One region of the Phascolarctobacterium faecium genome, then DNA from elsewhere that is predicted to be linked to it. Evidence: riboswitches for the same ligand, from Rfam matches in the RefSeq annotation. Region 1 holds a riboswitch; each other region holds the start of a gene.
The links. Region 1 has a riboswitch for cobalamin ahead of PFJ30894_RS01100 (TonB-dependent siderophore receptor). Riboswitches for the same ligand answer to the same signal wherever they lie in the genome.
Positions count from the first base shown of each region.

Region 2: another riboswitch for cobalamin. It lies ahead of cbiD (cobalt-precorrin-5B (C(1))-methyltransferase CbiD); the one in region 1 lies ahead of PFJ30894_RS01100 (TonB-dependent siderophore receptor).
Region 3: another riboswitch for cobalamin. It lies ahead of nikB (nickel ABC transporter permease); the one in region 1 lies ahead of PFJ30894_RS01100 (TonB-dependent siderophore receptor).
Region 4: another riboswitch for cobalamin. It lies ahead of cobU (bifunctional adenosylcobinamide kinase/adenosylcobinamide-phosphate guanylyltransferase); the one in region 1 lies ahead of PFJ30894_RS01100 (TonB-dependent siderophore receptor).

Region 1 covers NZ_AP019004.1:233,647-235,847, reverse strand. The annotation lists gene PFJ30894_RS01100 (TonB-dependent siderophore receptor) at 1-1,249, opposite strand, end outside; cobalamin riboswitch at 1,420-1,590, opposite strand; gene PFJ30894_RS01095 (HAD hydrolase-like protein) at 1,839-2,201, opposite strand, start outside.
Region 2 covers NZ_AP019004.1:1,778,839-1,781,039, reverse strand. The annotation lists gene PFJ30894_RS08690 (ExbD/TolR family protein) at 1-21, shown strand, start outside; gene PFJ30894_RS08685 (energy transducer TonB) at 18-929, shown strand; cobalamin riboswitch at 983-1,111, shown strand; gene cbiD (cobalt-precorrin-5B (C(1))-methyltransferase CbiD) at 1,281-2,201, shown strand, end outside.
Region 3 covers NZ_AP019004.1:879,190-881,390, forward strand. The annotation lists gene PFJ30894_RS04285 (MATE family efflux transporter) at 1-1,096, shown strand, start outside; adenosylcobalamin (AdoCbl) riboswitch at 1,150-1,287, shown strand; gene nikB (nickel ABC transporter permease) at 1,402-2,201, shown strand, end outside.
Region 4 covers NZ_AP019004.1:1,727,206-1,729,406, reverse strand. The annotation lists gene PFJ30894_RS08440 (EAL domain-containing protein) at 1-707, shown strand, start outside; cobalamin riboswitch at 717-899, shown strand; gene cobU (bifunctional adenosylcobinamide kinase/adenosylcobinamide-phosphate guanylyltransferase) at 989-1,585, shown strand; gene cobT (nicotinate-nucleotide--dimethylbenzimidazole phosphoribosyltransferase) at 1,573-2,201, shown strand, end outside.

The sequences.
Region 1 (2,201 bases):
CATTCCACAGATCACCGCCGATAGTGGCCTGCCCTGCAGCACTGCCGGAATTGACGGCTTTACTTTTATACATGAAATAATCAACGGCAAAAGACAAGTCATTTTTTACATTACCGATGGCGGCCTTGTTAGAAACGCCGACCTGCCAGTAACTGCTTTTACTGTCGGAGACATAGTCGCGGAATTTACCGGAGAGCTTGCCGTTGTCACCGAGAGTCAGTGAACCACTGTTGGGATCGTTTTTATGCTCTGAATAATGCCCGTAGCCACCGTTGATGAAACCGCTCCATTTATCGCTGAATTTTTGGATATGGTTTAAGGTAAACAGCATGCCGTGATTATATTTGGTCTGACCGTCAAAACTGAGGTCTGTTTTACCGTTCGGGGTTTCTGCCAGATTGCCTTTGGTAACACCGCTGGCACTGAGCCAGCGCTGGCCTCCATTTACCTTCCAGTCATAATAACCGCCGAAAATATTAGTCATACTTTTAGCGTCCTGATGATCTAAGTTGATATAAATGCTTTTATCACGTACATCGGCACCTTTTATGGAAAGGCCGCCGTCTTCATTATGGGCGTTGACTCTGATGCCCCATTCATTGTTTTTACCAAAGCGGCGTCCTAGATCAAGGTCTTCGGTCCAGGTACTGCGTCCGGAAAAACGCTGTGTATAGCGGGTGACAGGGTCTGCAGCAGCGCGTTTGGTTGTACCGTTCAGCAGTCCTGCCGGCGCATCGGTGCCATTAGTGCCGTTGTTGGAAAAGGTAGCGCCGTTAAGCACGGTGTTAGGGCCGGAGACTATATCGACGCTGCTGAGGATATATGCCGGGATGCTGCGGGTCTGGTTGAACATATTGGGAATACCGTTGATGTAGTAATGAGAAGCATTCATATTGACGCCACGCATACTGAAATCTGTATACATGGGAGAAGTACTGCCGATACGAATAGAAGGGGTATTAGCCAAAGTACCGTTTAAAGGCTGATTGGGGTCATAAAAGGTCATAATAGTTTTTTCAGTATATTTTTTTTGTGTAAAAGGAACATCGATTGCTTTGATATTGCCCAAAATGCCAACTCTGTCGTTGTTGGCTACAAATCCCCCCGGCAGAGTATTTCTGTCGGCTTCGACGATGACTTCGTCCAAATCATGCGTCATGGTTTCTTCGGCGCCAGCTGGTACTACAAAGCCAACGCTGGCAACAGCGCATAAGATGGCCGTTGCCCAGATTTTTTTCTTCCCATCCATCTTTTAAACACCTCGTCAAATAATTTTTATATCTTTAGTTTTTCTGACCGAGCTGACCGGGTTTCGCGTGCCAGAAAAATAAAAGCAAAATAAAAAACGCTTTTCTGCGCATAAAGACAGAAAAGCGTAAAAAGCTCTTGTAACGCTCCATTCCTGTCTTTCGCAGGATCGTAATGGGCTATAATCAGGCAGTTCTTCTGGCTCTGCTTCATCGCGTACCTCGTCTTCCCAGTTTCCCAGTGACGTTTTGAGGTTTGCTCGGCATTACAGCGGCGGGACCGCATCGGCATTGCACCGATTTCTCTGTTAGGCAATAATGCACCTGATTATCATAAAGTATTCAATTTTGAAATCAGATAGAATTATAACATTTAACTTTTTATATTACAAGTAATAATTTATGCTAAAATTAATTTATTAAAAAACATAGCTGTTCTCAATAAGTTGTTGATATATAATAGTCTGAAAAATCAATTTTATCTATGCAGTGTGAAGCGTTATATGTCAATGGTTCTGCGAAAAGTTCAAGGCGCAGAGGAAAATAAAAAAGCAGCCACATCATGATCGATGTAACTGCTTTAAAAATAAATCATAATAAAAATTCTGCAAAATCCTGCGGAGCAGAAACGATTTGTCTGACACCGGCGGCACTCAGTTCGCCCGGGGAACTGTAGCCGTAGCCTGCGCCGATGATGGAGATTTTATTTTGCTGTGCGCCGATAGCGTCGTGCTCGCGGTCGCCCAGCATAACGGCGGCGTTCTTATCAGCAGCGGTAAGGTGCAGCCGCTGCAGCACTTCGCTGATCACGTCGGCTTTGGTTGGCAGCTCGCCGTTGAACCCGGGGCCTGCTATTGTTGAGAAGTGAGCGGCGAGGCCAAAGTGTTCCAGGATTTTTTCTGCGTAAAGCTGCGGCTTGCTGGTGGCTACGGCAAGGGTCTTGCCTGCCTGCCG
Region 2 (2,201 bases), 910 kb from region 1:
GATGTAGGAGCTGGTGAATGATGGATGACTCTAAAAAGAGGTTCCAAATAGGTTTTATTGGCTCATTAGGATTTCATTTATTTGTATTTCTTGTTTTGGCGTTTGCCGGTCTATTCGCTGCTAATCATGTTGATGATAAGATCGTCGAAATAGCAGTTTTTGGCGGTGGCGGAGGAGGCGGCGGAGGAGGCGGCAGCGGTATGAAGCCAGCCGATGCTACAGAAGCAGATTTGGCAGCAGCGAAAGCGAATGCATTGCAAAATAAACAGCATAGTGCTTCGCAGCCACAACAGCAGATAAAAAAATCCGGCCAAATAAATACTGACGATATAATTGAAAAAACTACTCGTCAGGAGCAAGTGTATCAACAACAGCAGAATAATCAAGTCAATGAAAATGTATCTGAGGAATTACAGACCCAAAGTAAAAATATTGCCGGTGCTGATGTGAAAGAAAATACTGGCAGTGGTGGTGGTTATGGTACTGGCCAAGGCAGTGGATATGGAAGCGGCAGTGGTTCTGGCAGTGGAACTGGAACAGGCGGCGGACATGGTGCTGGAGTGGGTACTGGTATAGGTGACGGAACAGGTTCTGGAATGGGTACTGGAGAGGGTGGCGGCTATGCTGGCGGTGATCCTTCGGCAAACCCTGCTATTCCTCCGCGTTTGTTAAAAAGTCGTCAACCTAGCTATCCAAGCAGCGCCAGAAGTGCCAGTATTGAAGGAACGACGACAGTGCGCATTTTGGTAGGCTACGACGGTGAAGTTGAATCTGTCATTGTCGCAGAATCTTCTGGTAATGCTGCTTTAGATGCTGCTGCTGTTGATGCATGCTATGGCTGGCGTTTTAGCGGTGCTAAAAATGGTGTTGGACAAAAAATACGTTGCTATACATATGTTCCTATTACTTTTAGGCTAAGATCAATTTAAAACTTAATAAGAATCTCCATTGGTTTTTTCTGAATTTTATGCTATAATGATACGGTAATTTGATATTATTAGGTGCCCGTGAGGGCGTAAATGGCAAGATCGGTGTAAATCCGACACGGTCCCGCCACTGTAATAACGCTGAGGCGTTTAAGTCAGGTGCCTGCCTATGTGTGAAAGCTGTATCCACGAGTGATGGAGATGGCAAGAGAGCTGTGTCTTTTAAGGATAAGTATGCGCTTGTATCTTTGTGACTTCTGTCGGAAACGGCAGGAGTCTTTTCTAATTATTAGTAAAAAATACTAGGTGGCAGAATGTCTTTAGCAAGATGTTTGTTCAGGAAGAGGTTGACGCATGGAAGAATATCAGATTTCTCAAGGGAAACGTTTGCGTTGTGGTTATACAACTGGAAGTTGTGCGACTGCAGCCTCCAAGGCTGCTGCAATGATGCTTCTGACAGGTAAACGTGTTGATTTTGTTCAGATAGATACCCCAAAAGGTATTATACTTAATTTGGAACCAGAAGATGCTGTTATTACTGAAATGAGCGTAACATGCGCTATTCGTAAGGACAGTGGCGATGATCCTGATGATACGAATGGGATATTGATTTATGCTACTGTAGAAAAAACAGCAGAAAAGGGGATAAATTTATTAGGCGGTATTGGCATTGGCTATGTAACTAAACCAGGATTGGCCTGTAATGTTGATGGACCTGCCATTAATCCGACACCTCGGAAAATGATTGTTTACGAACTTGAAAAAGTAATGAAGTCTGCAGGATATGAACAAGGGTTAAAAGTTACTATTTCAGCTCCTGAAGGCGTTGAAATTGCCAAGAAAACTTTCAATCCACGTTTAGGTATTTTAGGTGGCATTTCTATTTTAGGAACCAGTGGAATTGTTGAACCAATGAGTGAAAAAGCTTTGATAGAAACAATGTATGTGGAAATTGATACACAGGCAGCGTCTGGAAATAAAAATTTGCTGGTGTTTTTTGGCAATTATGGAGAAGACTTTACTCGTGATGTACTGGGACTTAATATTGATGATGCCGTGACCTGCAGTAATTTTGTTGGGGAACTTTTAGATTATGCGGTTTATAAGGATTTTGAGACCTTGCTGTTAATAGGCCATTCAGGAAAGCTGGTAAAACTAGGGCAAGGTGTGATGAATACCCATTCAAAATATGCTGATTGCCGCACAGAGTTAATGGCTCTTTTGGCACTGCTTACCGGTGCTAAAGTGGAAGTTGGTAAAGAAATTATCGATTGT
Region 3 (2,201 bases), 650 kb from region 1:
TTTGGGTTCTGATTCCAGAGAAGAAGGGTTACTGGCTTTTTTAAGACCGTTGTTCATTGCTGTGATAGTAAGCTGCAGCTGCATAATTTTGCAGAAACCTATTTTGACGGCTTATCTGTCATTGGTTGCTCCGGCTTCGGATGTAGCAGAACTCTGTTCGGCTTACTATGAAATTTTGATTTGGGGAGCACCGCTGGTACTGTTCAATTATGTGTCGTTAGGATGGCTGATGGGGCAGACAAAAGTACGTGCTTCTGTATTTATGCAGGTTTCAAGCAATGTCCTGAATATGATACTTAGTGTATTGTTTGTATTTGTATTACATTTTGATATTGAAGGAGTAGCCTGGGCTACACTTTTAAGTCAGCTTTATGGCGCTGCCGCAGGCTGTTGGCTAATGTATCTTTATGGTAACTTTGATTATAAAAATTTTGATTATAAAACCGTTATAGAGCCTGAGGAGCTAACGAAAATACTTTTGGTCAATACTAATTTAATGATTCGTACGGCTTGCCTGCTGACAGTTAACAATATTATTGCTGCTGCCGGTGCTGCATTAGGAACTGTAGTGCTGGCAGCGAATGCCGTACTGTTTCAGCTGAAAGATATCATGTCGTTCTTGGTCGACGGTATGGCTAATGGTGCTTCTGTTTTTTCAGGAAGGGCTCTGGGACAGAAAAACAGGGCATTATTTTGGCAGATTTTAAAAATGACCTATAAATGGTTGTTTGTGTTGGTGTTTCTGTTAATGCTTGGATTTACATTTGGCAGTACATTTTTAATAAATTGCTTTACAGACTTAGAGGAAGTAGCTGTGTTAGCAGAAACTTACAAATATTATGTTCTTATTTATCCTTTGATAGCTGGCATAGGCCTAGCTCTTTATGGAATGTTTACAGGTGCTACTTATACGGTTCCTATAAGAAATATGATGCTGATTGCTTTAGCTGTATTTTGGCCTGTGGAGAGACTGTTAGTACCTTTACTTGGCAATGATGGCTTATGGATATCGTTTTTAATATTTGTTGGGATTCAGTCTTTAATATTATTTTATTCATTGAGAAAGCTTGGAGAAAAGATTTATAAGATTAAATAAAAGTGTTTACTAAGTATATGGTTTGTGCTAATATTAATACAACTTAATAATTTTATCAAAGGTGCCTCAAGGTTGAATTAGGGAAGTCCGGTGTAAATCCGGCACGGTCACGCCACTGTAAGCGCATATTGCGTAAGTCAGATCGCAGCCTTTGATTTTTGCCATATCCGCGGGTGACGGATCAGCAGCTAGTTCCTGAAATTTGACTTAAATAGGCAGTCTTGCCTGTTTAAACAATATTTTATGATCTCCTGCATCCGTGGTTCATGGCTGCAGGAGATTTTTTTGTAAGGAGATGGGAAGCTTTGAAAAACAAACAGATTTGGGGCAGGATCGGGCAAATCGTATTGGTGCTTTTGGGTATCAGCTTTGTAACATTTGCTTTAGTTATGCTGTCGCCAGGTGATCCGGTCAGGCAAATGATTGCCGGTAATGAGGATATTGTTGTCAGTCAGGTTGAGATTGATGCGCTGAGACATGAATTGGGTTTGGATAAGCCTTTTATTTTTCAATATTTAGATTGGTTAGGAAGAGCGGTACAGGGTGATTTTGGGTTTTCCTATATGGTTAAAAAACCTGTTGTTGAAGAATTGATGCAGTCACTGCCGGCGACATTGATATTAGCGCTGGCTTCTACACTTTTTATGTTGGTGTTTTCACTGCCTTTGGGTATTTATTCTGCTGTCAAACGCAACAGTGTTTTTGATTATGCTGTGAGAGGTCTGACTTTTTTTGGTGTCTCAATCCCTAATTTTTGGATGGGGCTGATGCTATTGTGGATTTTTGGTTTAAAATTAGGCTGGCTGCCAATTGTCGGTGGCAGAGTAAGTCTGGAGACTCTGATTTTGCCAGCTACGACGTTGGGTATAGTTATGGCAGCCAAATATACACGTCAGGTAAGGACGACGGTTTTGGAAGAACTCAATCAGGATTACGTTGTCGGTGCTAGGGCAAGAGGCATGAGTGAAAGCTATATCCTTTGGCGGGAAGTATTGCCGAATGCGATGCTGCCTTTGATCACATTGCTGGGGCTGTCATTCGGCAACCTGCTGGGTGGTGCGGCAGTAGTAGAGATCGTTTTTTCCTGGCCGGGACTTGGTTATTT
Region 4 (2,201 bases), 960 kb from region 1:
GTGATAATGATAAAGATATCAAAATCATCAAAGGGATGGCAGCTATTGCAAAAGAATTGGATATCACGATGATTTGTGAAGGTGTTGAAACTGAGGCACAGGTTGCGATAATGAAAAGTGTTTCCTGCAATATAGCTCAGGGATTCTATTATTGCCAGCCGTTGAGAAGGCCGCAGTTTGAAAATCTGCTTAATTTAAGTAAGATTGAAATAGTTAATGCTGAACGTCGCAGCATCAACGGTTACGGACGTACTGTAAAATTACCATCATACAGAGATTTGGGCGATTTATTCCCGCAGATGTATGATTTTGCAATTGAATTGAATCTAAAAGATGGACGCTATTCAAGAATGGCTTTTAATCCTACAGGGAATGTTTTTATTCCGTATACAGGTGATTATAAAAATGATTACAAGCATATCGTTCAGGAATTGCTTTATCCTGAAGATATTGAAAAATTTACGGCTCAGCTTGATTTTGACGTTTTATCTGCAAATTACAATAATACTCCTGATTATTCTGGCTGCGAATGTCGTTTCGTCGGAGCGGATGGTGTAGCTCAATGGTATGAAATCAGGGTGTATTACTGGTTTGGACGCAGCCGTGTATTGATTACCGTAAGGAATGTTAATGACGCCCATGATTATTTAGATGAAGAATATGAAAAAATGCTTTGCAGGTCAGCAGGACTTTGCAAAAGAATGTAGAATATATAGTATTGGAAAAAATCAACAGGTGTGCCGATTGCGGTCGGCGCTTAATAGGGAAGACCGGTGTAAATCCGGCGCAGTCCCGCTACTGTAAAGGGAAGTTCACTGCAATATGCCACTGGGAAACTGGGAAGGCGCAGCTGAATGTTGAACCTGAGCCAGGAGACCTGCCTGTTACGGGTATCTTACACCTACGGGAGATAGGTGGATACTTGCATAGGTTGTTTATTTATGCCCTCTCTCGAGAGGGTATTTTTATTTTGAAGGGAGGCTTAAGGATGTGTAAAGAAATGATTTTAGTAACTGGCGGTGCACGAAGCGGCAAAAGTGAATTCGCAGAGCGTTTTGTTTTGCATTATGGATCTAAATGCGCTTATATAGCTACGGCTGAAATCTTTGACGACGAGATGGCTGAACGTGTTCGGCTACATCAGGAACGTCGTTCTCCCCAAAGATGGAATAATTATGAAGCACCTTATGCTGCCGAACAGGTGATGGTTGAGGCAGGTAAGGAAGCGGATGCAATTTTGTTTGACTGTCTTACTTTGTATATGAGTAATTTGATGTATGGCAAGGTTGCAATTGCAGGAACTTTTGAAGAAAAGGTAACATTTGTCAAAGGTGAAATTGTAAAATTACTGGAAGCCGCCAGAAAAACAGAAAAACTGGTAGTATTTGTTACTAATGAAGTTGGCGGTGGTATCGTACCGGATAATGTTATGGCACGTGAGTACAGAGATCTTGCCGGATGGATAAACCAGCAGGTTGCCGATGTATGTGACAGGGTCTTTTATTGTGTCGCCGGTCAAGCTGTTGATCTAAAGAAAATGGCATTTAGTTTTGATGATGAAGGAGCAGAGCAATGGAAAAAATAATGATTCCACCGTTGGATAGCAACGCTGCGGAAGTAATAAAAAATAACTGGGCTAAAATGGATAAGCCGCTGCATAGTTTAGGTAAGCTGGAGGAAATGGTTGAAAAATATGCTGCCATGACTGGGACGGCATTGCCTGATAAAATCAAAAGTGCAATGCTGTTAATGTGCGGCGATCATGGAATTGCCAAATATGGCGTAAGCGCATATCCGCAGGAAGTAACTATGCAGATGATAAACGGTTACATGAGGGAAACTGCCGGCGCTAACGTTATGGCACGTCATGCCGGTGCCGATGTTTTTGTGATCGATGCAGGTACGGCTTTTGACTTGAGTGCAATGCCTAAAGTTCATCAGGAGAAGGTTGCCTGGGGTACAGAAGATTTTACACAGGGACCGGCCATGACAGTGGAGCAGGCCGAAAAAGCATTGAAAGTTGGTATGAAGGTAGCAGATGAATGTATTGATAAAGGTTATAACTTATTAGTAACAGCAGAAATGGGAATCGGGAATACTACATCGACCGCAGCAATCGTTTCTGCATTTCTGGGGTTGCCGCCCGAGCTTACAGTAGGAAGGGGAACTGGTATCAACGATGAACGGATGGCGATAAAAAG